4 regions of the Lysinibacillus sp. NPDC096418 genome follow, and region 1 is predicted to be linked to each of the others. Evidence: riboswitches for the same ligand, from Rfam matches in the RefSeq annotation. Region 1 holds a riboswitch; each other region holds the start of a gene.
The links. A riboswitch is a leader RNA that binds a small molecule or an ion and turns the genes downstream of it on or off. The one in region 1 is predicted to bind S-adenosylmethionine.
Positions count from the first base shown of each region.

Region 2: it holds a riboswitch for S-adenosylmethionine, as region 1 does, so the genes downstream of both, ACIQZG_RS06225 (cyclase family protein) here and metK (methionine adenosyltransferase) in region 1, are expected to answer to the same signal.
Region 3: it holds a riboswitch for S-adenosylmethionine, as region 1 does, so the genes downstream of both, ACIQZG_RS13610 (O-acetylhomoserine aminocarboxypropyltransferase/cysteine synthase family protein) here and metK (methionine adenosyltransferase) in region 1, are expected to answer to the same signal.
Region 4: it holds a riboswitch for S-adenosylmethionine, as region 1 does, so the genes downstream of both, ACIQZG_RS15390 (bifunctional homocysteine S-methyltransferase/methylenetetrahydrofolate reductase) here and metK (methionine adenosyltransferase) in region 1, are expected to answer to the same signal.

Region 1 is NZ_JBIWEY010000024.1:24,686-32,786, reverse strand. It holds gene ACIQZG_RS16510 (alanine/glycine:cation symporter family protein) at 707-2,167, opposite strand; gene ACIQZG_RS16505 (alpha/beta hydrolase) at 2,294-3,100, opposite strand; gene ACIQZG_RS16500 (gamma carbonic anhydrase) at 3,447-3,959, shown strand; gene metK (methionine adenosyltransferase) at 4,008-5,204, opposite strand; SAM riboswitch class I at 5,497-5,615, opposite strand; gene pckA (phosphoenolpyruvate carboxykinase (ATP)) at 5,816-7,402, shown strand; gene ACIQZG_RS16485 (alpha/beta hydrolase) at 7,739-8,101, opposite strand, start outside.
Region 2 is NZ_JBIWEY010000004.1:123,911-132,011, forward strand. It holds gene ACIQZG_RS06195 (aldo/keto reductase) at 126-971, shown strand; gene ACIQZG_RS06200 (winged helix-turn-helix transcriptional regulator) at 1,043-1,426, opposite strand; gene ACIQZG_RS06205 (MFS transporter) at 1,537-2,727, shown strand; gene ACIQZG_RS06210 (50S ribosomal protein L25/general stress protein Ctc) at 2,803-3,435, opposite strand; gene ACIQZG_RS06215 (helix-turn-helix transcriptional regulator) at 3,701-4,582, opposite strand; gene ACIQZG_RS06220 (YuzC family spore coat inner layer protein) at 4,806-5,150, shown strand; SAM riboswitch class I at 5,245-5,346, shown strand; gene ACIQZG_RS06225 (cyclase family protein) at 5,438-6,175, shown strand; gene ACIQZG_RS06230 (DUF2225 domain-containing protein) at 6,678-7,361, shown strand; gene ACIQZG_RS06235 (hypothetical protein) at 7,382-7,735, shown strand; gene ACIQZG_RS06240 (methyl-accepting chemotaxis protein) at 7,965-8,101, opposite strand, start outside.
Region 3 is NZ_JBIWEY010000017.1:214-8,314, forward strand. It holds gene ACIQZG_RS13600 (DASS family sodium-coupled anion symporter) at 1-1,388, opposite strand, end outside; gene ACIQZG_RS13605 (glycerol-3-phosphate acyltransferase) at 1,585-2,217, opposite strand; SAM riboswitch class I at 2,375-2,490, shown strand; gene ACIQZG_RS13610 (O-acetylhomoserine aminocarboxypropyltransferase/cysteine synthase family protein) at 2,611-3,909, shown strand; gene ACIQZG_RS13615 (hypothetical protein) at 4,281-4,667, shown strand; gene ACIQZG_RS13620 (homoserine dehydrogenase) at 5,063-6,049, shown strand; gene ACIQZG_RS13625 (DNA-binding protein) at 6,100-6,330, opposite strand; gene ACIQZG_RS13630 (DMT family transporter) at 6,492-7,349, shown strand; gene ACIQZG_RS13635 (response regulator transcription factor) at 7,480-8,101, shown strand, end outside.
Region 4 is NZ_JBIWEY010000021.1:44,928-53,028, forward strand. It holds gene ACIQZG_RS15370 (chemotaxis protein) at 1-321, shown strand, start outside; partial or broken gene ACIQZG_RS15375 (protoglobin domain-containing protein) at 780-1,241, shown strand; partial or broken gene ACIQZG_RS15380 (methyl-accepting chemotaxis protein) at 1,491-2,012, shown strand; gene ACIQZG_RS15385 (protoporphyrinogen oxidase) at 2,469-3,857, shown strand; SAM riboswitch class I at 3,995-4,096, shown strand; gene ACIQZG_RS15390 (bifunctional homocysteine S-methyltransferase/methylenetetrahydrofolate reductase) at 4,301-6,148, shown strand; gene metH (methionine synthase) at 6,141-8,101, shown strand, end outside.

The DNA of each region.
Region 1 (8,101 bases):
GAAGATTTTTACTTATGAAACGAGGGGAAGGAAAAAATCGAATCGCTCATAATATCTGATGTTTTGAACTAACAGCGGTCCTTCAAAATCAAGTTGGAGTTTCTAATGTGATTTGAAATAGGAGGCATAAAAAGATACTCGTTAGCGATAGGAGGGTACTGAAAAGCTCTAAACTAAGATTATTTTTATAGTATTTTTGCATGGGCATTATTTTACTATGCAAGGATTTTACGCGGCAGCGAATGTCTTCCGCGCGAAAGCAAAGCAACAGAGGCGTGAGAATCCAGCAGGAACATTATTTACAACGAAAGCGTAAGTGAAACGTAGCGACAGGAGCGCGCACGAGACGTAAGACGCAACAAGCCACGCGTAACGAGGGTTGCGGCCTACTCTGTGCCTGAGGAAAGCGAATGCTAGAGAGCATAATCCTTTAGGTCATATTTTTATTAGAGAATCTATTTTTAAATAACTTTTTCTGTAGCCTCTAGCGATAGATGCAGCATTTTTCGCCATTATTTTTGTCCACATTATTAGAGGGACTTGTCGATTTTCCTAAATAAGCAACGAATACTATTTATCCTTCTAAGGCTATTAACAAAATATAAGAGGCTGGGACAAAAACCTCTTCTGAATAGAAAAAAGTGAAATTGAGCACACTCAATTTCACTTTTTTCATTATTTGAGGCTTGTCCCAGCCCCTTTTTTACTATTTATTTTTCCGTTTTTCATTGTAGTCAATCCAGAAGTCTGCATCTTTAATGCCTAGTTTACGAGGATCGAAGACAGGGTCTTTCCCCTCTTTTTTCTGATGCTCATAATCTTTTAAGGCGAGCATGGCTGGCTTTATCAAGAACAACATACCAAGAATATTAACCCAAACCATCAGACCAAGACCTACGTCACCGAATGCCCAAGCAAGGTCAGATGTACGCACTGTCCCATAGTATGTTGCGGCGATTACAATAATTTTCACAACCCAAATGGCTAATTTCTCATTACTACCCCTAAATAAATATGACGCATTCGTTTCTGCTATATAGTAATATGACATAATAGTTGTAAAAGCAAAGAAGAATAATGCGATTGCAACGAAAGCTGAACCAAAATTATTTAATGATGGGAATGCTGCGTTTACAGCACCTTGTGTGAAGTCAGAGTACGTCATATTTGGTACGTTCTCTTCAATAAGCGCCCCTGTTGAGCTTCCCTCTTGCACATTGTATGTACCCATAAATAGAATCATTAACGCTGTTGCTGAGCATACGAATAATGTATCAATATAAACAGAGAATGATTGTACTAATCCTTGTTTGGCAGGATGAGACACTTCTGCTGCTGCTGCTGGGTGAGCACCATTACCTTGTCCTGCTTCATTTGAGTAAATCGCTCGTTTTACACCCCAAGCAATAGCAGAACCAATTAAACCTCCAAATACCGCATCAGCACCAAATGCACTTCGGATGATCATACTAAACACTGCAGGAACATCTGAAATATTCATAAAAATCACGACTACAGCTAACAAAATATACGCAATTGCCATGAATGGTACTAATAATGTCGCGGCACTCGCAATACGTTTAACACCACCAATGATAATGAATGCTAGTAACAATACGATCGCTACGCCTGTTACTCTCGTTTCAATTCCAAATGCATTTTCAACAGCAGATGAGATTGCGTTGGATTGAACCCCTGGCATTAAAATACCCGTTGCTAAAAGTGCAGCAACGGCAAACATCATACCAAACCATTTTTTTCCTGTACCTTTTTCAATATAGTAAGCTGGCCCACCTCGGTATACACCGCCACGTTTTTCTTTGTAGATTTGTGCTAATGTCGACTCTACAAAAGCTGTCGAAGCACCTATAAAAGCCGTCACCCACATCCAAAAAATTGCACCAGGTCCACCAAACGCAATAGCAGATGCCGTACCAACAATATTTCCGGTACCTACACGACCTGCTAAAGCCATTGATAACGCTTCAAATGAAGATACCCCTTCTTCAGATTTCTCGCCTTTTATCATTAGAACAATACTATCTTTTACAAGTCTGACTTGTACAAACCTCGTCATAACTGTAAATAATACACCGACAATTAGAATTCCGTAAACTAACCACGGCCCCCATAAAATATCATTTAATACCTTTACAAAACTCTCCATCTTACCCCTCCCTATACATATTTTTTGATTAAGAGATTATCGTATTACTTTTTTCAGAAAATTTCAATATCATTTTCAGATTAAAACTATCTTGAAAAATGATTGCTAAATAGGGAGGGGGATGAATTATTTAATAATATAGCCTACCGATCGAAGTACATTATTCATAAAATCTCTCATATAAATAAAAATTTCTTCACGCTCTACCTCGTGAAATAAATTATGATAACTCTTTGGCCATTCCTTATATTGAATTTCCGTTATATCCTGCTGAAAAAGCCAGTGACGAGCCATTCTTACATCAGTAATAACATCTCTTTCGCCAGTCATTACAAGCATAGGCTTATTTGGGAATTCACCCTTTTGTAAAATGATTAAATTTTTTATCAACATTTGAAGTTCTCGATACCATTTAACGGAAACAACTGTCATAAAGGGAAATTCATCTTTCATTTCTTCTATACCTTCAACACTACGCGTTAATTTACCCAAATCAATTTCATGGGTCATCTTTACATTTGCAGTTAGTGCGCTAATAGTCGTTAATGCATTTGATAATTTACCGGGTTGTAATTTTAATTGCAACCAAGGTGAACTTAAAATAATTCCTGCACACTCATACTTTTTTTTGTGCATCATACGTAGTGCTAGTGTTGCACCTAATCCATGCCCAATTATAAAAACAGGTAACTCATACGAAAAAGCATTCTCAATAAGCTGTCTTGTATATTTATAATATTCTTTAAAATCCTCATCATGTGCACGTGAAAACTGCGCTTTTGTCCCGTGATTTGGTAAATCCCCCATTACTACGTGGAAGCCTTCTATTCTAAGTTTTTCTATAAGCCACGCATACCAGCGGTGATTTTCATAAGCACCATGAAGAATGGCAACTACTGCCTTGGCTTGTCCATCAGCTTCCCATTTCCACATTTAATTTACTCCTCCTGAAACTTAATTACACAATTATTATAACGAATATCATGATTTTTAACATTATTCGAGGATTTACCTAAATAATCCTCAAATACTACCAAAATTACCCTTACATTCGTGTATCTATCTAACACAAATAAATAGATGCAGCATGTCCCAGCTACACTTTTATTGTAAATCAATCTATCGCATTAACGTAATGAAAAACCTGTATCCAATATTTTTTTATTAATCAAAGCATCAGATACTCTTCCACTTTGGCATATTCGATTTTCACCTTTCCAATAACTTGCGTATTTGATACGATAATATCACATCACGTAAAAGAAAAGAGGCCCTTAATATGATCTATCCTTTTAAAGATAAAAACCCCCATATTCATCCATCGGTCTTTATCGCAGACTATGCGACAGTAACGGGCGACGTCACAATTGGAGCCGAAACAACAATTTGGTTTAATACAGTTATTCGAGGAGATGTATCTCCTACTATTATCGGTAAACGAGTGAGTATTCAAGACCTATGTTGCTTACATCAAAGCCCTAAATATCCACTCATTATAGAGGATGAAGTAACAGTTGGTCATCAAGTAACCCTACATAGTTGTACGATTCGTCAAAATGCATTGATTGGCATGGGTTCCATTATTTTAGACGGGGCTGAAATTGGCGAAGGTGCTTTTATCGGTGCAGGTAGTCTCGTACCTCCGGGAAAAGTAATTCCTCCTAATAGCTTGGCTCTAGGACGCCCAGCAAAAGTCGTACGTGAATTAAATGCCGAAGATAAAGAAGATATGGAGCGCATTGTTCGTGAATACGCTGAAAAAGGACAATACTATAAATCACTGCAAAAATAGATTAAAGGGGAACTAAGATAATTTCTTTTCTTAGTTCCCCTTTATTCATTACAGACCAGCTTTAGCTCTTAATGCGTCAGCTTTGTCCGTTTTTTCCCATGGTACATCTAAGTCAATACGACCGAAATGACCATATGCTGCTGTTTGTTTGTAAATTGGACGACGTAGATCAAGCATTTTAATAATACCTGCTGGGCGTAAGTCGAAGTATTCGCGAATCCATTCTACGATTTGGCTTTCATTTACTTTTCCTGTACCGAATGTATCAACAGCGATTGACACAGGCTGTGCTACACCGATTGCATAAGCAAGTTGTACTTCTGCACGTTCCGCAAGACCCGCTGCTACGATATTTTTCGCCACGTAACGTGCTGCATACGCTGCTGAACGGTCAACCTTTGTCGCGTCCTTACCAGAGAATGCACCACCACCATGACGTGCATAACCACCATAAGTATCTACGATGATTTTACGCCCTGTCAGACCTGCATCACCTTTAGGTCCTCCGATTACAAAACGACCAGTTGGATTGATGAAGTATTTTGTATTCGCATCAAGTAATTCACCTGGTACAACAGGTCCAATTACTACCGCTTTTAAATCTGCCTGAATTTGTTCAAGCGTCACTTCTTCATCATGTTGTGTTGAAATAACAATTGTATCCACACGTACTGGTTGGTTATTTTCATCGTATTCAATTGTTACTTGTGTTTTACCATCCGGACGTAAGTATGCTAATTCGCCAGATTTACGTACTTCTGTAAGACGGCGAGCTAATTTATGTGCTAAGCTGATTGGTAGTGGCATAAGCTCAGGCGTTTCGTTACATGCATAACCAAACATTAATCCCTGATCTCCTGCACCAATCGCTTCGATGTCTTCTTCTGTCATTGTTCCTTCGCGTGCTTCTAATGCTTGGTCAACACCTTGTGCAATATCTGCAGATTGCTCACCGATTGCCACTAGTACTGCTAGGTTTTCAGCATCAAAGCCATACTTCCCACGAGTGTAGCCAATCTCTGCTACAGTATCGCGTACGATTCCTTTAATATCTACATACGTAGAAGTAGTGATTTCTCCTGCTACTAATACTAAACCTGTTGTTACAGTAGTTTCACACGCTACACGTGCATTTGGATCTGCTTCTAAAATTGCATCTAAAATTGCATCCGAAATTTGGTCGCAAATTTTATCTGGATGTCCTTCCGTTACACTCTCTGATGTAAACAATCGACGGTTTGTCATTTGGTTTCCTCCTATTACTCTTGCGAATAGTGCTCGCGAAATTAATACGGTACTCATTACCCATGTCAAGTTCGCTCCTAAAGGATTGAACTTCAAGCCGTTGTTGCTGACGTTTCACTTTCGCACAAAAAGGCAGCTGCTGCTTTTAACACGAGGATTTCGAAAGGCTTATCCTTACTTATAATAAGGAAGAAAATAAATATCGTTACTACGGTAGTTATTTTTACAAACAAAAAAATCCTCAACTCACGCTTTTACATGAGGAAAGGATTTGACATTTCGTAACCTTTCACTCTTATCGTTCAAGGGAAATTCCCCTGCATCAGGTTGGCACCAGCGCATACCGTGAAATTGGTTATGCAGGTTGCCGGGTTTCATAGGGCCTGACCCTCCACCAGCTCGGGATAAGAGTATCCGTTCAATTCCACATGTTACTTAAAACAGCCGCTTATGTCAAATATTTTATGACGTTTATGCTAATTGTAAGAAATTCGCAAAAATAAATTTTCGAATTAGTATAGATTATTTAGGCAATTGTGTTATACTATTTTTGAAAATAAGAAAATCTCCCTGACTCAGGGAATACTATAAAAAAGGATGGTATTTAATCGATGAATTCAGTAGAAATCGCTAACGAACTGAAGGAATTATTAAGCGGCGGGAACATTAAAGTTCAACTTTCAGTACCACAACTTGTAGAAAAAGCTACATCTCGCGGTGAAGCATTGTTAACAGTAGATGGCGCACTTCGCGCAGAAACTGGTAAATACACTGGTCGTTCACCTAAAGATAAATATACGGTAGAAGAAGCAGAATCAAAAGAACAAATTGATTGGGGTAATGTAAACCTACCGATTTCATCTGAAGTATTTGATAACTTATATGTAAAAGTATTAAACTACTTAAAAGAAAAAGATGAACTTTTCGTTTTCAAAGGCTTTGCAGGCGCTGATAAAGATTCACAATTAAGTATCCAAGTGATCAACGAATACGCTTGGCACAATCTTTTCGTTCATCAATTATTTATCCGTCCAACTGAAGAAGAATTAGCATCTCACGTTGCAGACTTCACAATCGTTTCAGCTCCTAACTTCAAAGCAGACCCTGCTGTCGATGGTACAGCTTCTGAAACATTCATTATCGTGTCTCTTGAAAAGAAAATCATCTTAATTGGTGGTACTGAGTATGCTGGCGAAATGAAAAAATCGATTTTTGGTATCATGAACTACTTGTTACCACAACAGGGCATCCTTTCGATGCACTGTTCAGCAAACGTTGGTGAAGCTGGCGATGTAGCATTATTCTTCGGATTATCTGGTACTGGTAAAACTACGTTATCAGCAGATGCTGACCGCAAATTAATCGGTGACGATGAACACGGTTGGTCTGATAACGGCGTATTCAATATCGAAGGCGGTTGCTACGCAAAAACTATCAATCTTTCTGAAGAAAAAGAGCCTGAAATTTACCATGCTATCCGTTTCGGTTCTGTATTAGAGAACGTTGTGGTTGATCCGGACTCTCGAGTATGTGACTACGATGACGGTTCATTAACTGAAAACACACGTGTTGCTTATCCTATCGATTACATCGAAAACATCGTAACACCATCTGTTGCAGGTCACCCAAAAACAATCGTCTTCTTAACAGCCGATGCCTATGGCGTATTACCTCCAATCAGTAAATTAACAAAAGAGCAAGCAATGTATCACTTCCTAAGCGGTTTCACTTCAAAACTCGCTGGTACTGAACGTGGTGTTACAGAGCCTGAACCAGTATTCTCTACATGCTTCGGTTCTCCGTTCCTACCACTTCCAGCAACAGTTTACGCTGAAATGTTAGGTAACAAGATTGACGAGCATGGCGCACAAGTATTCCTAGTTAACACAGGTTGGACTGGTGGCGAATACGGCGTAGGTTCACGTATGAAGCTTTCTTACACTCGTACAATGATACGTGCTGCAATCGACGGTAAACTAAACAACGTTGAAACAATCCAAGACGCTGTATTCGGATTACATATCCCAACTGCTGTTGAAGGTGTTCCAACTGAAGTACTTAACCCTCGTGATGCATGGGCAGATAAAGCAGCATATGATGTAAAAGCAGCTGAACTTGCTAATCTTTTCAACGATAACTTCAAGAAATTCTCAAACGTTTCTGAAGCAATCATTAAACAAGGCGGTCCTTTAAAATAAGACGCATTCAAAGAGGAGACGAATAATATCGTCTCCTCTTTCTTATGTTCTATAAAGATATAAATAGACTTTGATATTAAACGATAACACGAAAGTAGCACAGCCTACATAATTGGTTTTTCTTTTCCCTCCTGCAACCACAAAGGGAACTCCTCTAATAATTGCTCATATAACGGCTCATCACTAACAGTCTCTATACTACTCTAAGGCTCTTCCTCTAGAAAATTAGTTATAACCTCTTATAAAAAACTAAACAACCAGTCACCGGTTCAATACCGACAACTGGTTGGATAAATGCTATTTTGAGCTCTGTTTTATAAACGGGGAGCACTTTTTTTAAGAATAAATCTGTTCATACCACTGTTTAGCAGCTTCCACTTCTACTATTGTGAGCTGATGTCCAGTACTTACCCATTGAACACCAACCGATGCACTTGCATCTGCTAATAGTTGTAGTAGTTCAAGAGATTCTTGTTGCGGACAAATCGGATCATTCATTCCTGCCGCGATAAATACATGGATACCCGTTAAATTGGGGAGTGTAATACCGCGCCTTGGCACCATAGGATGATGTAAAATTGCACCTTTTAGTGCATCTTCAAAATGAAATAACAGACTGGCCGCAATATTGGCACCGTTTGAATAACCAATAGCTAGGATGTTTTGACGGTCAAACTTATATTCTACAGCAGCCTTATC
Region 2 (8,101 bases), on a different contig from region 1:
GTTGATACGACTCAATAGGAACCTCCACGTTTCTATGAAACCAAAAAGTGCGTACTTTTTTTAATGCATGCCAGGCTACATAATAAAAAAGCAACGAAATACCGACTCAACTGGAGGACAAAATAATGATTAATAGTTTACAAGATACAATCACATTAAATAATGGGGTAGAAATGCCAGGCTTTGGTCTTGGTGTATTCCAAGTGGAGAACGATACAACAGCAGAAATCGTAAAAAATGCCATCGGGGTTGGCTACCGTAGCATTGATACAGCCGCTATTTACGGTAACGAAGCAGGTGTTGGTGAGGGCATTAAACAAGCACTAGCATCTACTGGCTTAAAACGTGAGGATTTATTCATCACATCTAAAGTATGGAATACTGGCTTAAGCTATGCCGAAACAGTAGCAGCTTATGAAGAAAGCCTCCAAAAATTAGGACTAGATTACTTGGATTTATATCTAATTCACTGGCCAGGTAAAAATAAATATGCAGAATCTTGGAGAGCGCTTGAGGATTTATACAAAGAGGGCAAAATCAAAGCAATCGGCGTATGCAACTTCAATATATCTCACTTACAAGACTTGTTAAAAACAGCTCGTGTAACACCAGTCATTAACCAAGTAGAATTCCACCCGCGTTTACAACAATTAGCGTTACGTTCATTCTGCCAAGAGCACAATATTCAATTAGAAGCTTGGGCTCCATTAATGCAAGGTGGACTTCTTGAAGATCAAACAATTGCAAAAATCGCTGAAAAATACGGCAAATCAAACGCACAAGTAATATTACGTTGGGATGTCCAAAATGGTGTTATAACAATTCCAAAGTCAGTTCGTAAAGAACGTATGATTCAAAATGCAGACATCTTTGACTTCAGCCTTACTGATGAAGAAATCCAAGTAATTAATGCCATGAACCTAGACAAACGTGTTGGTCCAGACCCAGCAGAATTTGACTTCGTAATGTAATAAAACTTTATACCAAAATAAATAGAAAAGCCTTAAGATATCAATCTACCTTAAGGCTTTCTCAACTTATATTAAGATGATTGCTTAACAGCAATATCTTCATCACGCTGCATTAGAAGTACATCTTCACCATTATCAATTAATTTTCCGATATGATTTTCACCCCACGTGCAAAGTAAATTAAGCACAGGCTCCAGCTCATGTCCATATTGTGTTAATGAATATTCAACCTTTGGTGGTACTTGATTGAACACTTTGCGGTTGATTAATCCGCATTGCTCCAATTCTCGCAATTGATTCGTTAACATTTTTTGTGAAATACCAGGAATTAATCGACGAAATTCACTCGTACGAATTTTACCATGGTGATTGAGGTGACATAGAATAACAGGCTTCCATTTACCTCCAATTACTTCAAGTGTGGCTTCAACACCAATATTATAAACTTTTTTCATCGTAAACCCCCTGTATTATTCAAAAGTAACTAAAAGTACTCTACATACTTCTTTAGTATGTATAAATAATACTACACCCTATTTATAAAATCAAAGGAGTGCTCAATATTATGACAAGATCAACAGCACCAAATGCCAAACTAACACTCCTTGCACTAGCAATTAGTTCCTTTGGTATTGGTTCTACAGAATTTATAAGTGTGGGGCTACTCCCGCTAATTACAAATGACTTCGGTATATCATTAAGTACTGCCGGTTTAACCGTATCAATCTATGCATTAGGTGTAACAATTGGAGCACCACTTTTAACAGTATTAACGTCTAAAATTGACCGTAAAAAGGTTCTATTGCTCGTAATGGGACTTTTTATCGTCGGTAACTTATGGGTTGCTATGGCACCTACTTTCTCGTTACTACTAATTGGTCGTATTATTTCAGCTTTAGCACACGGAGTATTTATGTCGATTGCAGCTGTTATTGCCGCTGATGTCGTAGCGCCAAACAAACGCGCAAGTGCCATTGCATTTATGTTTACAGGTTTAACTTTGGCAACTGTGACAGGGGTTCCATTAGGGACTTTCATTGGTCAAGTAACAGACTGGCGTATGTCATTTGTTTTCATCGTAATAATCGGCATAATCGGTTTAGTTAGCAATGCGTTACTCGTGCCAAGTAATCTATCAAAGAGTAATCCAATATCGATACGTGATATTGGTAAAGTTTTAAGTAACATACGTATGCTATTAATTCTTTTCATTACAGCAATCGGTTACGGTGGCGTATTTGTAGTATACACATATGTGTCTCCTATTTTAGAAAAACACATGGGATACTCCCCTCAAGCGATCGTAGTTATTTTAGTCATATACGGTATTTGTGTGGCAATAGGAAATACATTAGGCGGACACCTTGCAAACAATAATCCATTACGTGCAATATTCTTCATCTTTATCGGTCTTGCACTAGCATTGCTAGGCATTAACTTCACATTAGAATCGCAGGTTATTGGCCTAATTACGGTTTTACTTATGGGGCTATTCATGTTTATGAATGTACCCGGCTTACAACTCTATGCAGTTCAGCTATCTGAAAAATATGTACCTACTGCTACTACAATGGCTTCAGCATTAAATATTTCTGCATTCAATATCGGAATTTTTCTAGGATCTTACGTGGGTGGATTGGTTGTACATTATCAATCATTAAAACATACACCCATCTATGGCTTCTTAATGGTTATGGTCGCAGCCATCGTTACATTCATATGGATAATTTCTGAAAACAAAAAGACAGCTCTGTAAACAATTATCCTCACCAACTAATAAAAAAACTACGTCATAAGCCAAAAACATTGACCTATGACGTAGCTTATTAGCTTATTCTTCTTGTCCAGAAGGATTTTGACCTGTTGCTTCAATCACTTCAGGCGTCCCATCTACTGTATCTTCTTGTTTATTTTCAGCAGGAGGAGGTGTAATCGCAACCAACGTATAGTCATCTTCATTTAAAATTTCAAACGGGAATTTATTTCGAATATCTGAGATATACAGTGAAGTGCCAATCGCCACATCCGATACATCTATTTCAATCGCTTCTGGTATATCTGAAGGCTTCACTTTAACTCTAACCTCACGATGTGGCTGTAAAAGGAAACCACCATCTGCTACACCGATTGCATCACCTACAATTGTCACAGGGATATCGACTTCTAATTCTTCTGACATGTTGATTGATTTAAAATCTAAATGCTTTATATTTCCCTTTAAAGCACAGCGCTGCATTTCCGTTAATACGGCATTTACCTTCTTACCATCCACCTCTAACTGGAATACACCATTACTCCCCATTTGCGCTAATACTTTAGCAAACGCTCTTGCATTAAGCGAAATTGCCGTAGGTTCCAATTGATAGCCATAAACAACCCCAGGTATATTGCCACTTTTTCTAAGCTTTGTTAAAGTCGATTGAGGCCCTGAATTACGTTTTTTTGCATTTAATACCGAACTCATTGTCTTTTCCCCTTCCATGGAAACTAGTCTCATAAAAGGTTTTTCCCTTCACACATGTTTTTATACCTTATAAAGTTTTAAAAAACGGTTGTTTATGTGCATATTTGGCGGTAATCCTAAACTTAATGTTGAAATAACGCCCTTATGAAAGTAAAAACTTGATTACCAATAAAAAACTTTACTAGTATGACAATTGCCATCAATAATGTGCTAATAGCAATACTTAAATTTTGATTTTTAGAATCCGACATCTTGAACTCCTGCCCTACTCTTCAAATGATAAATTTGTTGGCTCATCTAGCAGGTAACCAGTAAAATCAATATTTGTTGTCGGTGTGTTGTTATCAACTTCCTCGAATTTAAGTTCATCAATCCATACTTGACCTCTTCCTGAGAGCAGTACACCAAAAGCAATGACGGTGCTGTTTTTCGGTACATCCAAAACAATGTGATAATGATTCCACTCCGTATCACCAACAATTGGGCGATCATTCATATTATCAAATTGCAATACATCTCCAAGTGCATCATCTACACGCATCCAAAACCCGCAAAATCCTTCAACAGCTTTAGATTTGATAAAGCCTGACAACTTCAGTCTTTTGCCCAAGTATTTCTCAGCTTTAAATTGTTGCATCATCGTAGCAAATTCACCTTGAGACTCCACAGTAGAAGACCTTAAGAATCCAGATGCCTTCCCTTTATGAAAGATTTCTCTATCAATTCCCATCTTATAATTAGATGGGTGACTTCCACTTAGTGTCCATCCTTTTAACAATTGTCCATTTCTCATTATAGTTTCCTCCCTTTGCACCGTTAATTTACCCATTATTTTACGATATTGTCCTGGCGGTAGCTGATAATATTTCTTAAATGCACGCGTAAATGATTCTTGTGTTTCAAACTGAAAATAGAAGGCAATATCTATTATTTTTTCATCCGTATAGAGTAGCATATTGGCCGCATTAGCAATCCTTCGATACCGAATATATTCAGATGCAGTTACACCAACCTCTTTTTGAAAAATACGATGATAATGATACTTTGAGAAACCAACAAACTGAGCAATACTATCTAACGTTAAATCTTCATGTAAGTTAGCCTCTATATAATCAATGGATTTTTGGTTGATAAGACTGTAACTCATTTCTCGTCCCCCCTTAAACATAAGATACCAAAGGAAAATAAGGTTTTCTTGATTTATATTGCTTTTTTTCATTACTCGTATCGCACGTACAAAAATGTTGTAATTACACCTAATGACATAACAATTCATAAGATAAGATATCAGCTATTGAATTGGAGGAATTTTATTGTATTACAATCCTTATCCCTACTTTACCTACTCAAATCATTATCCGATGTGGGTAATGGCAAATCATCCTTCTCTTGCTCAATTCCCTAGTCAATTGGCAATGCCGACAAATAACAACTCGTTTCCACCAGTAAACACACGACAGTTAAAGATTTCAGCAAAAAGTATTCAGGCCATTATGCAGCAATCCCAGTTGCTAACAAGTAAAATTGCAGATTCAGAACAGTTTGCCCACGATCTCATGAGCGCTGCACAACTTTCAAATAAAGCAGAAGTTGATAAATTAATTACCTCAACTGGTATTACCATTAAGTTCGACACTAAATTCACACCAGACGGCATTCAAATTCGATTCACTGAACATGCTTGTTGTGGACTGACATTAATCTTAGATTGGTAATCAACTAACAGAGTATCCCTATTGAACTTGTAAACTACTATTTAATATGATAAAGTAGTCGTACTATTTATTTCTGAAAATTCATATACTTATATTCTTATCAAGAGAGACGGAGGGATTGGCCCTATGAAGTCTCAGCAACCAGCTCTAGCATGGTGCTAATTCCAATCGGCGATAATCGCCTTAAAGATGAGAGGATTAACTTCAGTTATTATGCATGAGGACCCTCTTCTACAAATAGGGTTCTCTTTTTTTATCTAAAATACTAGGAAAGTAGGAAACACATTATGACAAACGATCTTTTACAAGCACTTCAATTATTAAAATCAAAGGAGTGGGTCGACTTAACGCACACATTCGGACCAGATTCACCTCATTTTTTTATGTTTGACGACGCTAAATTCGAAACGCTATTCTCACATGAAGATGGTTTTTTTGCACAACAATTCACTTTTCCGGGACAATACGGAACACATATCGATCCACCCATTCACTTCGTGCGAGACACACGCTACTTGGATGAATTAGAACTAAAGGAGCTTGTCCTACCACTTATCGTGATTGATAAATCGAAGGAGGCTGCAACTAATCACGACCTCGCCTTAAGTGTGCAAGATATTCTGGACTTTGAAGAAAAATACGGTGAAATTGAAGCTGGGACATTTGTTGCACTTCGCACGGATTGGAGTAAACGTTGGCCAGATAAAGAAGCTTTCAATAATAAGGATGCTGATGGAAATAATCATATTCCTGGTTGGGGATTTGAAGCGCTGAATTTTCTTTTTGAAAAGCGCAAAGTAAGTGCTATAGGTCATGAAACATTTGACACGGATTCAGCAGCTGATTTTCGTAAAAATGGCAAGTTAGATGGGGAATATTTTGTACTCGAACAAGATACATATCAAATCGAGCTCATGACAAACTTGGATAAGCTACCACCAAAAGGTGCAATTATTTTTAATATCGTTCCGAAACCCGAAAAAGCATCCGGATTCCCAGTTCGCTCATTTGCTATTTTGCCATAATTAATTGTGTTTAGAACAAGCTAGAGAAGGACAGTCAAAACCATTCTAAATGATTTTGACTGCCCTTCTTTTATTTTAATTTCCTCCAACTTCTTTTTAACAATCCTATCTTATAAAAATACGTTACGAACTCCAGAAAACACTTCAGTTCCAATGTTGCAATTTCCCGAAACGTTAGCTGGCATAATTGTCTTCACAAGTAGTTATTTCCTCCCGTACTTTGATATCCGGCACCCTTGAGGAATTAGTCAGAAAACTAAAATTCAATTAACTTTCGAACTCATCCGTATATGCTATCGCAAGACAAATTCAGTAATATCTGCATTTAAAAGAAAAAGAGAAAGTAGCAGGAATTGTAATAGTCATCCTAAAGGAGTATACCAAATTACATATAATTGATAGAATAAGAGGACATTGAATTAAATATATTGAATTATTACATACAGAGTATTACTAGAACAAAAGAAACGATAATTTACCCGATGTAAAGGAGTTGGTTCTTATGGGATTTAACATTTACTATTACGAAAGTAATGTGGATTGCAAATTTTGCAAGAAGCATTTTACAACATATAAAGTGCGTCCAAATCGCTATAAGATCGTTGAAGAACATACCGATTTCATGCCAGTCTATGAAGGCTTGAATCCATTGTTATATGAAGTAGCTGTCTGTCCCCACTGTGGCTACGCCTATCACAAGTCCATGACGAGAACTTACGGACCCTTCATGCTACTGATTAATGAATTGTACATTAAAGAGCTACGAAAACCGGTGAATATTTGCCAAGAACGCACGATAGATGATGCGATTGTCAGCTATAAACTAGCATACCTTGTATCAAAGTCTTCGATGGAAGAACCTCTTCTAATGGCAAACCTAGCTTTGAAAATTGCGTGGCTCTATCGCTTAAAAAATGAACATGAAGCTGAAATGCGCTATTTACAATCTGCAAGGGAATTTTACAGTAAGTCTTTTGCTACCAACCAAGAAGGCGAGGAACGAATTCAATTTTTGAATGCAGAGTTGAGTCTACGCCTTGGAGATATAAAAGAAGCAAAAAAAGGATTCTCCCGCTTAATCTCGGATCGAAGCGTTTCGAATAAATACAGAAAATTGGCCCGTAACCGTTGGGAAAATTATAAATATGACGAGAACCCTATCAATATCACTGAAACGATCAATTAAAAAGCGAGGAGCGAAGTATAATGCAGCTGTTTGGCAAAAAATTAGATGCGAGAGAAGAGGATATTTTTTCGGAATTACTTCATTTTTTACTAAGAAAAAATAATCGTACCTTATCAAATGATGAAGTCGTTGAATTAACAGGCGTTTCTTCCGACTTGCTTTATAAATGGGTGAAAGCAGGGAAATTAAAAAATACCATTTTCCCCAATATCGGTGCCCCATGCGAACGATGCGGCAAAATAACGCAAGCTAGAACCTGTGTTAGTTGTTCATCCTCCATCGTTAATACATTAAAACAAGAAGAAAAAGATCAAGCCTGGTTTAAACAAATTCAACGAAGAGATCGACAACCAAGCACTTATCATTATAAATAAAACAAGAGAAAACACCTCCAACGATGCGTACAGATTTCTCTGTACCCACTTCACTTCGGAGGTGTTTTTCTTTACAAAGCAATCAAGGCTCTGTGTATTCTTGTTACGCCTATCAGCAAGCATACAACAAAGGAGAATTGTCATGTAGCTCGTAAAGGCACGCCCATTGACAATCCCCCAAATCGAACGTTTCACTCCTCGCAAAAATCTGAAATGTTCTACCTGAGCCTCATAGTTTAAACTTATCGACTTTATTTTTAAGAACTTCTGATATCTCTTCAACTTTATGGACATTTTCGACAATGCGGCTAATTACAGTTGACTGATCTTTGGAAGCTGAGGAAACTTCCTCCGTAACCGCTGTAT
Region 3 (8,101 bases), on a different contig from region 1:
TCCTTACCAGTGAATGCACCTGTACCGTAGGCAAGCATATTTTGAGGTGCGCTAATTGGTAATAAGAAGCCGAAGCTGATGACAAATTGTTGGACTAACACGAAGCCAATTTGGTCAACATCCATCGTAATGGTTGTAGCTAGGGCGATAAATACTGGGATGAGTGCAGAAGAAAGACTTGTTGCACTCGCAAAGCCTAAATGGATTAAAATATTGAAAATAGATACGAGAGCAATTGTTGCTAGAATCGGCATAGAGTCTAGACCAAGTGAACCGAATACAGCGTCAGATAACCATTGTGCTCCTTTTGTATCGAGTAAAATCGTACCGAGTGCAATGCCGACTGCGAAGACGATAATTGTACCCCAAGGAATAACTTTTTCAACATCTTTCCATGTATATACGCCAACTTTTGGTGTTAATAAAATTGCGATGGCAACAATTGTTACAGTAGTGGTATCGAATGGATGTAATTTCCCTTCTGTAGCCCAGAAAAATAATAAAATAATAGATGTAGCGATTAACCGAATTTCTGGTCCTTTTAGTGGCCCGAGTTCAGCTAATTGTTTTTTAATGACATTACGTCCACCCTCAATATTATTCGTTTCAGGCTTAATGAGTGTAATCATAATGAAGAATAATGCAATCGACATAATGATTGAGAAAGGCGCTGCATAAATGAACCATGCGCCCCATGAGATATCAATACCGAATTCTTTTTGAATAAAGTTCAATGCAACCATATTTTGTGCAGCGGCTGTTTTAATACCAATATTCCATATGGAAACGGCCTGAACAGAAGTGATGACGAGTAGGGCAGCAAGTTTACTATCACGTGGTAAACCGAAAGCTGCAACCATTCCCAGTAGGATTGGGACAACTGCGCCTGCGCGAGCAGTTGCGCTAGGTACAAAGAATGCTAATACAATCGATACTAAAATAGCACCGAAAACGATCGCTTTTGTTTTTGTACCGACCATCGATAAAACCCATAAGGCCAAACGTTTATGTAGATTTGTGACTTGCATAGCAGCTGCTAAAAAGAGAGCTGCTGCAACTAGTGCTACAGCAGAGTTACTAAAACCGCCGAGTGCCATTTTTAACGCTGCTTTTGTGCCAAGTTCAACTGAAGGATCTTCCATGGAAGGCGCAAGACCGAGTGATACGGCAGAAATTGCAATAATCATCGCAGAACTGACGGGATAGGATACAGCTTCAGTTACCCAAAGTATGATAGCGAAGGCTAAAATAGCTAAAGCTCGTTGACCAACTACAGGTAAGTCCCCATCGTTTGGTAAAAAAGTAATAATAATAAGTGCTGTGAATGCTAAGCCAATCCATAAGGGTTTTAAATTTCTTTTAGGTACTGCCTGATCGGGATTAGACATAATGATTCATCCTTTCTATTCACAATTATAGTTATAACTACCTATAACTTCGGTTAGTTAAATGTTTTATTAAGAAAGTAATTTGTGAATTTTTTATTAATTTTGAAAGGATATAAGATATGCTCTATTCATAGAAAACATGGGTCTTTACGAGAAAATTCAAGGTCACAGAAATGACAAAAGATCTATTTGAATATTATTTATTTTTCTTAAAGGCAGTCGTTACCTTTGGTTCGGTTCCTTGAACGAGCCGCTTAATATTTTCAATGTGCAGAACAATCGCGATGATGAATAGTCCAATTGCGATAAAGGTAGGACCAATACCAGGAATCCATAGATACGTCGCTGTACAAAAGACCAGATAAAACTCAAGTACACCTACGATTAAATAGTTTGTAGCGAAGGATAATATGACGAATAAAATAAGCGCGAAGAGTCCAATTTTCCAATCGACAGCTAGTAAAATACCGATAATTGAAGCAGTTCCCTTACCGCCGTTAAAACTCATATGGTATGGGAAATTGTGTCCTAAAATAACCCCAGCTGCAATCGTATAGGTTAGTAGCCAAATTTGTTCACCTGTAAATAATGATGAATCTGCGAAATATAGATGTATTCCAATTATTGCTGCAACCCCTTTACCAATATCAATAAGTGCTACTAAAATGCCGTACTTCCAACCAAGAGTAAGCGTAGCGTTCGAGGCACCAGCATTGCCATGCCCAGCTTTTTTTAAGTCTACGCCCGATAAAAGATGCGCTATTTTAGAGCCATGGATACAGCCGATTAGGTAACCAACAAGGATACATATTATTACAGCTTGAATCATAAAAAGCTCCTTTCAAAAATATTTAGTTATTAGTAGTATATGTATTTATAGTACGAGATTTAGAGGACAGAAGGTTCAGAAAATATAAAATTTTAGTGTTGACAGAAAAAAATACTAAGTTTATACTGTGTAACAACGATGGAAATTGAATCACATACTCTTATCAAGAGAGGCGGAGGGATAGGCCCGATGATGCTTCAGCAACCAGCAAGTGACGAACTTGCTAAGGTGCTAATTCCTACAGATTCTTTAATTGGATCTGGCAGATAAGGGGAGGAAAACTTGCAACCGCAACCCTCTTCTTAACTGAAGGGGGTTTTTGTTTTCTACACAAAAATCCTCCTCATCTCCGGTACCATCGTAAAAAAACAACCATTTAGGAGGAATTATTCAATGACAAATCTTAGACCAGAAACACTACTACTACACGGTGGCCAAGAGCCGGACCCAGTGACTGGCTCTCGTACAGTACCGGTTTACCGTTCAACAGCATTCGTATTTAAAGACACTGCTCATGCGCAACGTCTTTTCGCTTTAGAAGAAGCAGGCAATATATATACACGTATCACTAACCCAACTGTAGACGTTTTCGAGAAGCGCGTCGCTTTATTAGAAGGCGGTACAGCGGCAGTAGCACTTTCATCTGGTGCAGCAGCTATCGCGTTTTCAATCTTAAACCTTGCAGGCACTGGTGATGAAATCGTAGCAGCAAGCTCTTTATACGGAGGCACATATAATTTACTAGCCAACACATTACCAAACTACGGTATTAAAACAATATTCGTAGACGAAACAAATCCAGAAAACTTCCGTTCAGCTATTAATGAAAAAACAAAAGCGATATTCGCTGAAGGTTACGGAAATCCAAGCTTAAAAGTATTAGACGTTGAGGCAGTAGCGAATATTGCACATGAAAATGGGTTGCCATTAATTATCGATAGCACATTCGCTTCTCCTTATGGCTCAACTCCAATCGAATTTGGTGCAGATATTGTTGTCCACTCAGCAACGAAATGGATTGGCGGTCATGGAACAACATTAGGTGGCGTTGTCGTAGATGCGGGGAAATTTGACTGGACAAAAGGTCGCTTCCCAAGGTTTACAGAACCAGATGCATCATATCACGGCCTACGTTACGGAATTGATACAGCGGCGGCTGCATTTGCCACAAAATTGCGCGTACAATTACTTCGTGATTTCGGGCCAACATTAAGTGCTGATGCAGCATTCAACTTATTACAAGGTTTAGAAACGCTTCATTTGCGTATCCCTAAACACAATGAAAATGCACAAGCAGTCGCTGAATATTTACGCAACCACCCATCTGTGGAATACGTAAACTACAATGGCTTGAAAGATTTCCCAACCCATGATCTAGCGAAGAAATATTTGAAAAATGGCTTCGGTTCTGTGCTTACATTTGGCATTAAAGGTGGACGAGAAGCAGGTCGTCTATTAATTGACAGCGTAAAATTATTCTCCCACGTGGCGAACGTAGGGGATGCGAAGTCTTTAATTATTCACCCAGCATCTACAACTCACCAACAGCTTTCGGCAGAAGAACTAATTCAAACTGGTGTATCGGAGGAGCTCATTCGCTTATCAATCGGTTTAGAAGCAATTGAAGATATTATTGCAGATTTAGAACAAGCTATTGCACAAGTTGTTGCTGCTCAACAAGTAAAGGCTTAATTCGTACTTTGATTTTTAGATAAACTAGATTGATAGTTGTAACGTTTACGTATTTTCTCATTCGAAATGCCTCATTCGGCAATGCGTAAAACGTTGCTATATCAATAGTTCATTCCATTTGATGAGTAATCTAGATTTTTTTAAAATTAATACCAAGTAATTTTATAAGTATTATTGATTTATTTAAAACCTTGTTGTATACTAGGGATTAAGTTGAACGTTAGAAGGTTACCAACCAAAACGAATAACAATACAAATTACGTTTTCATAAGTGCTCCCCCACTTTTGAATATATAGAAAAAAAGGCGAGTAGTTGCATAGCCAGTAACTACTCGTGATCTTGTAGAACTGAAGAAGAAGGAGTGTTTGAAATGGGAAATGTTTATAGTGCACAAAACGTTGCATCGTATCTGATTTATGAATTAAATGAAAGTAATGAATTTGTAAATAACATGTCCATTCAGCACTTACTTTCGTTAGTTGAGACGAGATGGCAACAAGCTTTTGGACACACAGCCTTTAAAGAATTTGTGCATACAAAAGAAGAAGCATATACAGTGAAGGAAGTATTTGAAACATACGCGGTACATAGTGGAAGTCATATTTCATTACCAGCAACAGAATACTATTTAAAATACGGTACATTTCAATTAGTAGAACGCACATATGCAGTACCAAACTTTACACAAGTTGAAGAAAAAATTGTGCAAGCAGCTTTAGCTCAATATCACTATGTACGATTAACTAAAGCAAGCTAGTAAACTTTCATATAATGAATTTATTACTCGTTCTCTAAAATAGGAGAGCGAGTTTTTTGCTCCAAAAATAAATAGACAATTATATAGAAAGAAATAAAGATAATTGGGCACTCTATATGAATAAATGAATCGTCGATATTTATTCAAAATTATATAAGTGCTAAAGTACGTATAGTACAAGGAATGAAACCGATTTCTATTGCACATCTAGAGAAAACAAATGTCCTCTCTAGAGAGATTTTTCTTGTGTAATGTATTTTTTTACGTTACAATTTTCATTAAGTTAAATTTTGAATTGTTTGAATTTGTGCGATGCACAATTCAAAATCTGGACGCAATTCCACCGAGGCGGAATTGATCAAATTTCGAAGCGTATGTTGGAGGGAATGACGGTAATGGCAACAATAAAGGCAGCAATCTTAGGTTTTGGAACAGTAGGCCAAGGGATTTACCATATTTTAAATGAAAAACGAGAAGAACTTAAGAATAAATTAGGCATTGAACTAGAAGTAGCAAAAATTTTGGTAACGGATGCTAGTCGTGAGCGTGTACCGGGGACAGCCCACTTGATGACAACGAGCATGGAGGATGTGTTAGCAGAGCCAGGCATGCAAGTCGTATTTGAAGCGATTGTCAATGAAGAACCAGCGTACAGCTACCTAAAACGTGCAGTAGAGCATAAATGCCATGTAATTACTGCAAACAAAGTAATGTTTGCTAAACGTGGTCTTGAGCTGCAAGAGCTAGCAAAGAAAAATGGAGTCTTTGTAGGTTATGAAGCAACAACAGCGGGTGGCGTTCCTGTTATCAAAACGATGAAAAATATTCTTCTTGTAAACGATGTAAGTCGTATTCAAGGAATTTTAAATGGTACATCTAACTATATTTTAACGAAAATGCGTGCGGAAGGTTGGTCATTTGCGGATGCGTTAACCGAAGCACAAAAATTAGGCTATGCAGAGGCTGATCCGTATAATGACGTATCTGGCCAAGATGCTTTCAAAAAATTAATGATTTTAAGTGCACTCGCATTTGGTGAACAACCAGATTGGGCTGACGTTGAGGTTATTGGTATCGACAGTATTTCAGCGGAGCAAGTGAAGGAAGCAAATGAAAAAGGCTTACGTTATCGCCATGTTGCAGAGGTTGAAAAGCTAGCAGATGGTAAAGTGGTAGCAAAAGTCGGCCCACTATTAGTTGATAAAGAACATCCACTTTACCCAGTTGATGACGTAAACAACGCAGTAGCGTTAAATACAAATTATATTGGCACATTAACGCTAGTTGGTCCGGGTGCAGGTATGTATCCAACGGCAAGTGTTATGGTCGAAGATTACGCAGAAATTATCGGCAAACGCGCAGGCTTTGTCGTAACAATTTAAAAATTCCCGTGCAGGCAAATTAGCTGCACGGGAATTTTTGCTTCGTATTCTTAGTCTTCATCCTTGACGTCAATATCTTCAGGGATTGGTGTGTTGCGCCAAATTTCGATTTCTTCTTTAATTCGCTCAAGCTGATCAAAATAAGTGCTAAATTGACTGCTGTTTATAAGCAATTGTTCGCCGTCGTAAACAGAACGAATCCGTCCTTCATAGATATAGCGAAGCACTTGATCCTCGGGCATCCCCAGCTCGATGGCGGTTTCCTCTAAAGTTTTATACATAGTGTTCGCTCCTTTTTACTGCTTTTATTATAACTTTTTTATGCCACAACGCCTATTATCTTATTGAAAGTAAATATTATGAAATAAAGAATTGTCTGAATGTATTGAAATGGTATAGTTAGAGTTAATAATCGTAAGGATTGAGGTGCAGTTTTTTGAGTATGTACCCATATTTTTTTGTGTTGGTGGCAGCTATCTTATGGGGTATGACTGGTACAACACAAACTTTTTTAGATGATGGTATTTCTCCAGTAGCGGTAGCTGCAGTACGTTCAGCTATTGGTGGAGGATTGTTATTAGTTGTCGCAATAGCACTAGGTAAAATACGTTTACGCACGTGGTCATGGCGTTGGACATTAATGGCTGCAACGAGTATTGCGTTATTCCAAGGGTTGTTTTTCTCATCGATCCGTTTAACGGGTGTTGCTATTGGTACAGTAGTGACGATAGGTAGCGCACCAGTTTTCTCAGGCGTGTTAGAGTGGATGTTGTGGAAAGTACGCCCTACGAAGGTGTGGGGAGGTGCGACTACGTTAGCAATCGTTGGTTGTGTACTACTATTTGTGAATACCGGTGATGCATCAGTACATATAGGTGGCATTATACTGGCATTATGTGCGGGTGTGTCGTTTGCTTTTTACACAAATGTTAGTAAAAAGTTAATGATGTGTGAGGATGCATTACCGGCAGTCGCTATGACATTTTCGCTATGTGCATTATTGTTATTCCCGTTCTCCATTAGTGAAGGTTATAGCTGGCTAACGCAGTCACATAATTTATGGGCCATGCTTTTCATGGGGGTTATGTGTACAAGTGTCGCCTATTTATTGTTTTTAAGTGGTTTGCAAAAAATAAGTTCATCTTCGGCAGTTACATTATCGTTAGCAGAACCTTTAACAGCGGCAATACTTGGTGTCTTTTTTGTAGGGGAATTTTTAAGTGTAACCTCTTGGGGCGGTGTAGTGATGCTGCTCGGAGGTATTTTGGTATTGACGCTCGGAAGCAAAAATACAAAATGATATACTAGAAAAGGGGGAGCTCAAGATTTTTGTAGCGACCTCTTTTTTTCTTAAGAAATTCTTCATTTTTATGATAACTGGATATTAAGAATTGGAAGGTACAATATTACTTGAGAGCGAGGTGTATATCATGACGAAGTTAACAGTTCTAGTAACAGATGATGATCAGGATATTCGTGATGGTATAGAAATTTACTTAAAAAATGAAGGCTATAATGTGATTAAGGCTGCGGATGGTGCTGAGGCACTCGAAAAGCTAGCTAATAATGAAGTACATTTAATTATTTTAGATATTATGATGCCGAATATGGATGGCATTACAGCAACGTTTAAAATTCGTGAAGAGCGTAATATTCCAATTATTATGCTTAGTGCAAAGGCAGAAGACGGCGATAAAATTCACGGGTTATCTGTAGGCGCAGATGATTATGTTACAAAGCCATTCCATCCATTAGAGCTTTTGGCGCGCGTGAAATCGCAACTTCGTCGTTATGTACAACTTGGGACATATAATGACGGAGCTGCAAAGGTGGAAATTGACGGTCTTGTGCTAGATGAAGATGCCAAAGAAGTGATTCTTGAGGGTGAGCCTGTTCGATTAACACCTATTGAATACAAAATTACAGAATTACTAATGAAAAATGCAGGGCGTGTCTTTTCGATTCGGGAAATTTACGAGCGTGTGTGGAATGAGGAAGCGTACAATGCGGAAAATATTGTGGCTGTCCATATTCGTAAAATACGTGAAAAAA
Region 4 (8,101 bases), on a different contig from region 1:
AAGAAGTTCACAGAAAAAATGCGCACATTAAAATTACGTCAAAAAAATCGATATGAAATGCTCGATACAAAGATAAATGAAAATTTATTAGAGATTAAAAAAGGTAGCGTAGATAAACGTTTATTCGTAGAGTATGGTAAGGAAATCCGGAAATTAGAAAGTGGACTTCGTACGTTAATCATGTTTACATGTGATGTTATTGAAATGATGAAAATAGATTCAACGATTGAAGACAGAATCGATGATCGGATTTACTATTTTGATAAGCGTTCAATATCGTTGGAAAATGAAATGATCACCATGCAAGTTAAGGTAAAGTAACAACTTTTTACAAAAAACAAGGTATCCATTATTCGGATACCTTGTTTTTTTGATACTGATATTTTTCTATTAAATCTCATAACATTACCTTTGAATGAGTGGATTAATGAAAAATTGGTAAAAAACTCCTTATTTTTATTCGTTTTTACATAATGTGCTAAATTAATGTATAATCAATAATTGTAATTTCATTAAATAATGATTAAAAAGTGAAATTAATGTGAATTTATTAACAATATAATGCTTATTTCACTATGATTTTGATGTGGAACTTTGGGATAATGTAATCTGGAGTATAACGGAATTTTTTGATGAGCCAAATAATATATTTAAATAAACGGAAATGGAATGATGCTCAACTATTCCAAGTTTATATGTAAGTGAAAGAGGGAAAATGTGTGATTTTTCAGAAGAAAAAAAGGGTTGATGTTTTAGATTTACAACAATATGCTGTCAAGATGGATGTGTCTGGTCATCCATTAATACGAAAGCAAATTGAAATGTTAAATTTAACAGAGCAAGACCTACAATATTTAAAGGCGTTTAAGCCGTATGTAGAGGAAAATATTAAATACATTGTTGATCGATTTTATGACATGGTGGGAACTGAGCGTAGTTTGACTGATATTATTAATAAACATAGTTCCGTTGAAAAGCTGAAAATCACATTGAGTCGTCATATTATTGAGATGTTTAATGGTATCATTGATGAAGATTTTTTTAAGAGACGGATTGCTATTGCGAAGGTTCATGTTCACATTGGATTAAAAACCCAATGGTATATTTGTGCGTTCCAGGACTTATCAATTTCCTTTATTGATTTGGTTGAAAAAAACGTTGAGAACCCAATAGATCAATTTAATACTATTCGTGCAATCTCAAAAGCTTCAAATTTTGAACAACAGTTAGTATTAGAAGCATTTGAAAATACAATTGAGCATTTAAAGCTGAAGGTTGAGCGAGAAAAAGTAGAGGTAGAAAGAAAAATTGTAGCCTCTTCAGAAGGTCTTGCTGCTATCTCGCAAGAAACAAATGCTGCTTTTCATTTGTTAAATATACAATCAAATGAAATTATGCAGCTTGCTAAAAAATCGTTAAGTGTATCCACATTAGCTGAAAATCAGGCGTTAGAGGGCAGGGAACGTTTACGCAATCAATCTATGAACATGCATAATATTATTCATTCACTTGATGATATTACAGATAATATTGGACAACTTGCAGAAATGTCTAAAGAAATGGAAGATATTATGAGTGTTGTTACGAATATTGCAAACCAAACAAACTTATTGGCATTAAATGCAGCCATTGAAGCCGCGCGTGCTGGAGAAGCGGGAAAAGGCTTTAGTGTTGTTGCGGATGAAGTTCGAAAATTATCAGATCAAACAAAGCAATCTGTGACGTCAGTCGCTGAATTACTAAATAATACAAATGATCGGACGGACAAACTTGTTCTTTCGTTAGACAATATTCAACAGGAGGTTGCCTCTGGCGAAGAGAACATGGTGCAAACGGAAGGTCAATTCAATAAAATTTTAGATGCTATGACGGAAGCAAAATGTCAAAATGATTGCATGGAAAAAGATTTAAATGCAGTGACTAAAATAGTCAGTGAATTAGCTATTGCCTTCGACGAAGTGACACACTCGGCAGACAAATTAGCGAATGTTGCACAGGACTTAACAGAATAAAAAGAAGAAAATGCTTAGTAAGTGAAAGGGGAACTTACTGGGTATTTTTTATTTTCAGGATAAAGAAAGTACATGAATGTGTCTTAGCAGATAGAGGGGGCCAAAAAGAAAAATAGTGCAGTGTTTTTTTCATAAAGAAAACCCATTGTTCCGTGTAATATAAGAAAAATTTTTTCGAATAAATAGTTAGTTGATTGGAGTGGCCCCAGGAAGCTTTGTTCTGTAGCGAAAGAGACAGGCAATACCCCACAAGAGTGAAGAATGATCGACGAGGAGGCTCGACGCTCGCCCGTGGGAAGCAACTACCACCTTATTAGATGGAAATAAATGTTTAGTGTTTTGCTCGTTATGAGAATGTAATTATTTTTGTTTCTAATTTTGTAAAGGGTTTCACATAATATTTGGGTGAAAAGGTCTATAATTAAGAGGAGAAAAAAGAAAATAGGAGCGGGTAGAATGAAAACAGTAGCTGTACTCGGCGGAGGCATTACGGGTTTATGCACGATGCATTATTTACAACGACAAGTACTAGAAAAAGGTTTAGACGTTAAGCTTGTGTTGATAGAACAAAATACATATTTGGGTGGGAAACTGCACTCAGCATATGAACAGGGTTTTATTATGGAAACAGGTGCAGATTCCATTGTGGCACGTCATAAGGGTGTTATGGAGTTAGTAAAAGAGTTGAATTTTGAAGACTCACTTGTCTATAACGAGACAGGTACGTCCTATATTTACACAAATAATGAGTTACATGCCATTCCATTAGATTCAACTTTTGGTATCCCAATGAGTTTAGCTTCGTTGGAAGCTAGTACATTAGTGTCAGCGGCAGGAAAGCAGGAAGCACTAAAGGATTTTACACTGCCAAATGTAGGATTTACGAAAGAAAGTTCGATTGGTGAGTTTTTAACTTATTATTTTGGGGAAGAGCTTGTACAAAATCAAATTGCACCAGTACTTGCTGGGGTATATTCTGGAGATTTACATCAGTTATCGATTGCTTCAACGCTACCGTATTTAATCGATTATAAAAATGATTATGGCAGTATTATTAAAGGTTTTGAAATGCATCGCGAACAATTTGTCAAAGCGGCAAATAAAAAATTCATCTCTTTCAAAAATGGATTATCTTCACTAATAGATCGCCTAGAGGAAATGTTAACGGAAGTCGAAATATTAAAGGGTGTAGCGACAACCGGTGTTGTGAAAAATGACAATAACTATGCTATTTCTTTAGCGAATGGTGAAACAATCGAAGTGGATCATGTTGTCATGGCGATACCGAATGAAGCAGTACAACGTTTATTAAGAGATGAGCCTTTAAATGAGTATTTTAATCAATTTAACACAGCTTCAGCTATTACAATTTATTTAGGCTTTGATGTGCCAGATACTGTGTTGCCAGCGGATGGAACAGGTTTTATTGTGTCACATAATTCTGATTTGCAATGTAATGCTGCTACATGGACGAGTCGAAAGTGGAAACATACTTCTTCTGAAAGTAAATTACTCGTGCGACTCTTCTATAAGAGCATTAACCCTGCATATGAGCAGTTACGTGCCATGTCAGAGGAAGAACTTACAGCAGTAGCTTTGGAGGACGTACGAAAAAGCTTAGGAATTGAAAATAAGCCAGTGGTTGTTAATGTCGCGAAATGGATTAATGAAATGCCAAAATATGATTTAGCGCATCAAGAAGCATTAAAAGGTCTAACTGCTGAGTTAGAAGTAAGGTATCCAAACTTATCACTTGCTGGATGTTCGTATTTTGGTGTTGGTATTGGTGCATGTATTCAAAATGGCAAAAAAGTTGGAGAAATGATTGCTAAAAAGCTTGTATAAAGGTTTTTTCCATATAGTAGGGGAAACATGAAATTGATGTGTTTTAGATTAAAATTACTTTGTTAGGTGAAATAGTCTTGACGTCAACGTGCGTAAGCGATATGATTCTTTTAATTATTTAAAAAATTCATACAACATTCTTATCGAGAGAAGTCGAGGGACTGGCCCTATGACGCTTCAGCAACCAACTTAATGTCAGGTGCTAATTCCAGTAGACCTTTGTGGTCAGTAGATGAGAAGGAAAAACAATTACGACACGTTAAAGCCTTCTTTTTGTAAAGAAGGCTTTTTTCTTTATTCAGCGTTAGAACGCTGAATAAAGAAAAAGCCTCCGGCGGATGTCATAGATTTTAAAAGGAATGAATTGTGCATGCACAATTCAAAATCTAGACGAAAATCCGCTGGAGCGAATTTTATAGATGTGACAGAGGGGGCTAAGATTTATGGGATTGCTTGAAAAGTTAAAAACGCATGTGCTAACAGCTGATGGCGCAATTGGAACGTTGTTATATGGCTATGGTTTGGAGTACTGCCACGAGGAGATGAATGTGCAACGACCAGAGTTAATTGAAAAAATTCATCGTGAATATATTGCTGCAGGTGCTGATATTATTCAAACGAATACATACGGAGCAAATGCTATAAAACTAGCACGCTATGGTTTAGAATCACGCGTGCAACAGTTCAATGAAGCGGCAATAACAATAGCCAAGCGGGCAGTTGCAGATGGTGGACAATTTGTACTGGGCACGATTGGCGGGATTCGTGGAATCCGTAAAAGTGACGCAACATTGGAAGAAATTTTAGCAACAGTTGATGAACAAGCAAATGTGTTATTGGCAGGCAATCCAGATGGCCTTCTACTTGAAACTTATTATGATTTTGAAGAATTAGCAGCGACTTTAAAAATGCTGCGAGCAAAAACTCAGTTGCCGATTATTGCGCAAGTATCGATGCATGAGCCTGGTGTATTACAAAATGGTATGTCGTTAAATCAGGCATTACATGAGTTAGAAGCTTTGGGCGCAGATATTGTCGGCGTAAATTGCCGTTTAGGTCCGCATCATACGATTCAAGCGTTTGAGGGAGTGGAGTTGCCTAAAAATGCATTTATGTCTGCATATCCAAATGCCTCCCTGTTAGATGTGGAAGATGGTCGTGTCGTTTACGAATCTGAGGCAGATTATTTTGGGCGTGCAGCAGTTGCGCTACGTGATCAAGGTGTACGTTTAATTGGAGGGTGCTGTGGTACGACACCGAAACATATTGCCGCAGCTAAAAAGTATTTAGAAGAGTTAGCACCTGTACAAAACAAATCCGCGAAGCCAGAAAAGAAAGAGATTGTACGTGAGGCGGAACCTACGATATACGAGCCTCTGCATGAAAAAGTGAAACGTGAGCGCTCTGTTATAGTGGAGTTAGATACGCCTAGACACCTAGAAATAGATGGCTTTGTAGAGGGTGCGAAAAAATTATATGAAGCTGGCGCAGATGTAGTCATGATGGCCGATAATTCTTTAGCCTCACCGCGTATAAGTAATATAGCGATGGGTGCATTAGTGAAACAAATACATGGTGTGCGTCCATTGACGCACATTACATGCCGTGATCGTAATCTAATCGGCTTGCAGTCACATTTAATGGGCTTAGATGCATTAGGCATTCATGACATTTTAGCGGTTACTGGTGACCCGACAAAAGTGGGGGATTTCCCAGGTGCAACAAGTGTGTATGACGTGTCTTCAATGGAATTAATCCAACTGATTAAGCAGTTAAATGAGGGTGTATCATTCTCAGGGAAACCCCTGCGTAAAAAGGCAAACTTCTCTGTGGCAGCGGCGTTTAACCCGAATGTACGTGTTTTAGACCGTGCAGTGGCACGACTCGAAAAGAAAATTGAGCACGGTGCAGATTATTTCATCTCGCAACCTGTCTATACAAAAGAGAAGATTGTAGAAATATATGAGGCTACGAAACATTTAGAAACGCCAATTTATATAGGAATTATGCCTGTAACGAGTTATAAGAGTGCAGAATTTTTACATCATGAAGTACCAGGCATTAAATTATCAGAGGATGCGTTAGAGCGTATGAAAGCGTGTGGCGATGATAAGGACATGGCGACACAAGAGGGCATTGCAATTGCACGAGAACTTGTAGAAGTAGCGGCGGAATATTTCAATGGCATTTATTTAATCACACCGTTTTTACGTTATGATATGACGCTAGAATTAATGGACTATATAGAACAACTGGATGAACAGAAAAAAGGGGTAAGTACAAATGGCTAAGCACTTGATTGAAAAGCAACTAGAAAAACGAATTTTAATCCTTGATGGCGCGATGGGTACAATGCTTCAAAATGAAAATTTAACAGCAGAGGACTTTGGTGGGGAAGAGTTAGATGGTTGTAATGAAAACCTTGTACTGACAAGACCTGATGTCCTTGAAAAAGTACACCGTGAGTATTTAGAAGCGGGTGCAGATATTATTTGTACGAATACATTTGGGGGAACGCCTCTTGTATTAAATGAATACGACCTTGGAGACAAAGCAGATGCAATCAATACACGTGCCGTTGAAATAGCACGTAAAGTGGTCGATGAATTTTCAACATCTGATTGGCCGCGTTTTGTTGCGGGGGCTATGGGGCCAACGACTAAAACGTTATCTGTAACAGGTGGCATTACATTTGATGAGCTTGAAGAGAATTTCTACGTACAGGCAAAAGCTTTAATTGAAGCAGGTTCAGATTTAATACTTCTTGAAACGAGTCAGGATATGTTGAACGTAAAAGCTGGGACACTAGGTGTTTCACGCGCATTTAAAGAGACAGGTAAAGAACTACCAGTCATGATTTCAGGAACAATTGAGCCAATGGGTACGACGCTTGCTGGCCAATCGATAGATGCGTTTTATATTTCAATTGAGCATATTAAACCGTTATCAGTTGGCTTAAACTGTGCGACTGGCCCAGAATTTATGACTGACCATATACGTACATTATCAGAGCTTTCTACAGGCTATATTAGCTGTTATCCTAATGCTGGTTTACCAGATGAAGAGGGTTGCTATCATGAGTCACCAGAATCGCTATCACAGAAATTAAAAGGTTTTGCAGAAAAAGGTTGGTTAAATATTGTTGGTGGTTGTTGTGGTACAACACCAGCACATATTACGGCAATTCGTGAAGTATTAAAAGTCGAAAAACCACGACTATTACCAGAAGCAACACATGGTCACGTTGTATCTGGAATTGAATCATTAGTGTATGACGATTCAATGCGCCCATTATTTATCGGGGAACGTACGAATGTTATTGGTTCGCGTAAATTTAAAAACTTAATAATTGATGGCAAGTTTGAGGAAGCGGCAGAAATTGCACGTGCCCAAGTGAAAAATGGTGCACATGTTATTGATATATGTTTAGCCAACCCAGACCGTGATGAGCTAGAAGATATGCGCGGTTTCATGCAAGAAGTTGTGAAAAAAGTTAAGGTGCCATTAGTAATTGACTCAACTGATGAGAAAGTTATTGAAGAAGCATTAAAATTCTCGCAAGGTAAAGCAATTATTAACTCCATTAACTTAGAAGATGGTGAAGAGCGTTTTGATGCGGTAATGCCACTTGTGAAAAAATACGGTGCGTCTCTAGTTGTTGGAACAATTGACGAGCAAGGGATGGCTGTTGACCGTCATCGTAAGTTAGAAATTGCTGAACGTTCGTATAAATTATTAACGGAGAAATGGGGCTTAGCGCCTGAAGATATTATTTTTGACCCATTAATGTTCCCGGTAGGTACAGGTGATGAACAATATATCGGCTCAGCGCTTGAAACAATCGAAGGAATTCGTTTAATTAAAGAAAAACTACCACGCACGCTAACAGTCCTTGGTGTAAGTAATATTTCATTTGGCTTACCTCCTGTAGGTCGTGAAGTGTTAAATGCAGTGTATTTATATCACTGTACGCAAGCTGGTTTAGATTATGCGATTGTTAATACAGAGAAATTAGAGCGTTACGCTTCGATCCCTCAAGCGGAAATCGATTTAGCTAATGATTTATTATTCAATACGAATGATGAAACATTGGCAATGTTTACGGACTTTTATCGTGATAAAAAGAAAGAAAAAACTGAAGATGATATACCAAAAACTGTAGAAGGCCGCTTAGCGTACTATATTTTAGAAGGTACAAAGGAAGGGCTCATTGAAGATTTAGATGCGGCTCGTGAAATGTACGA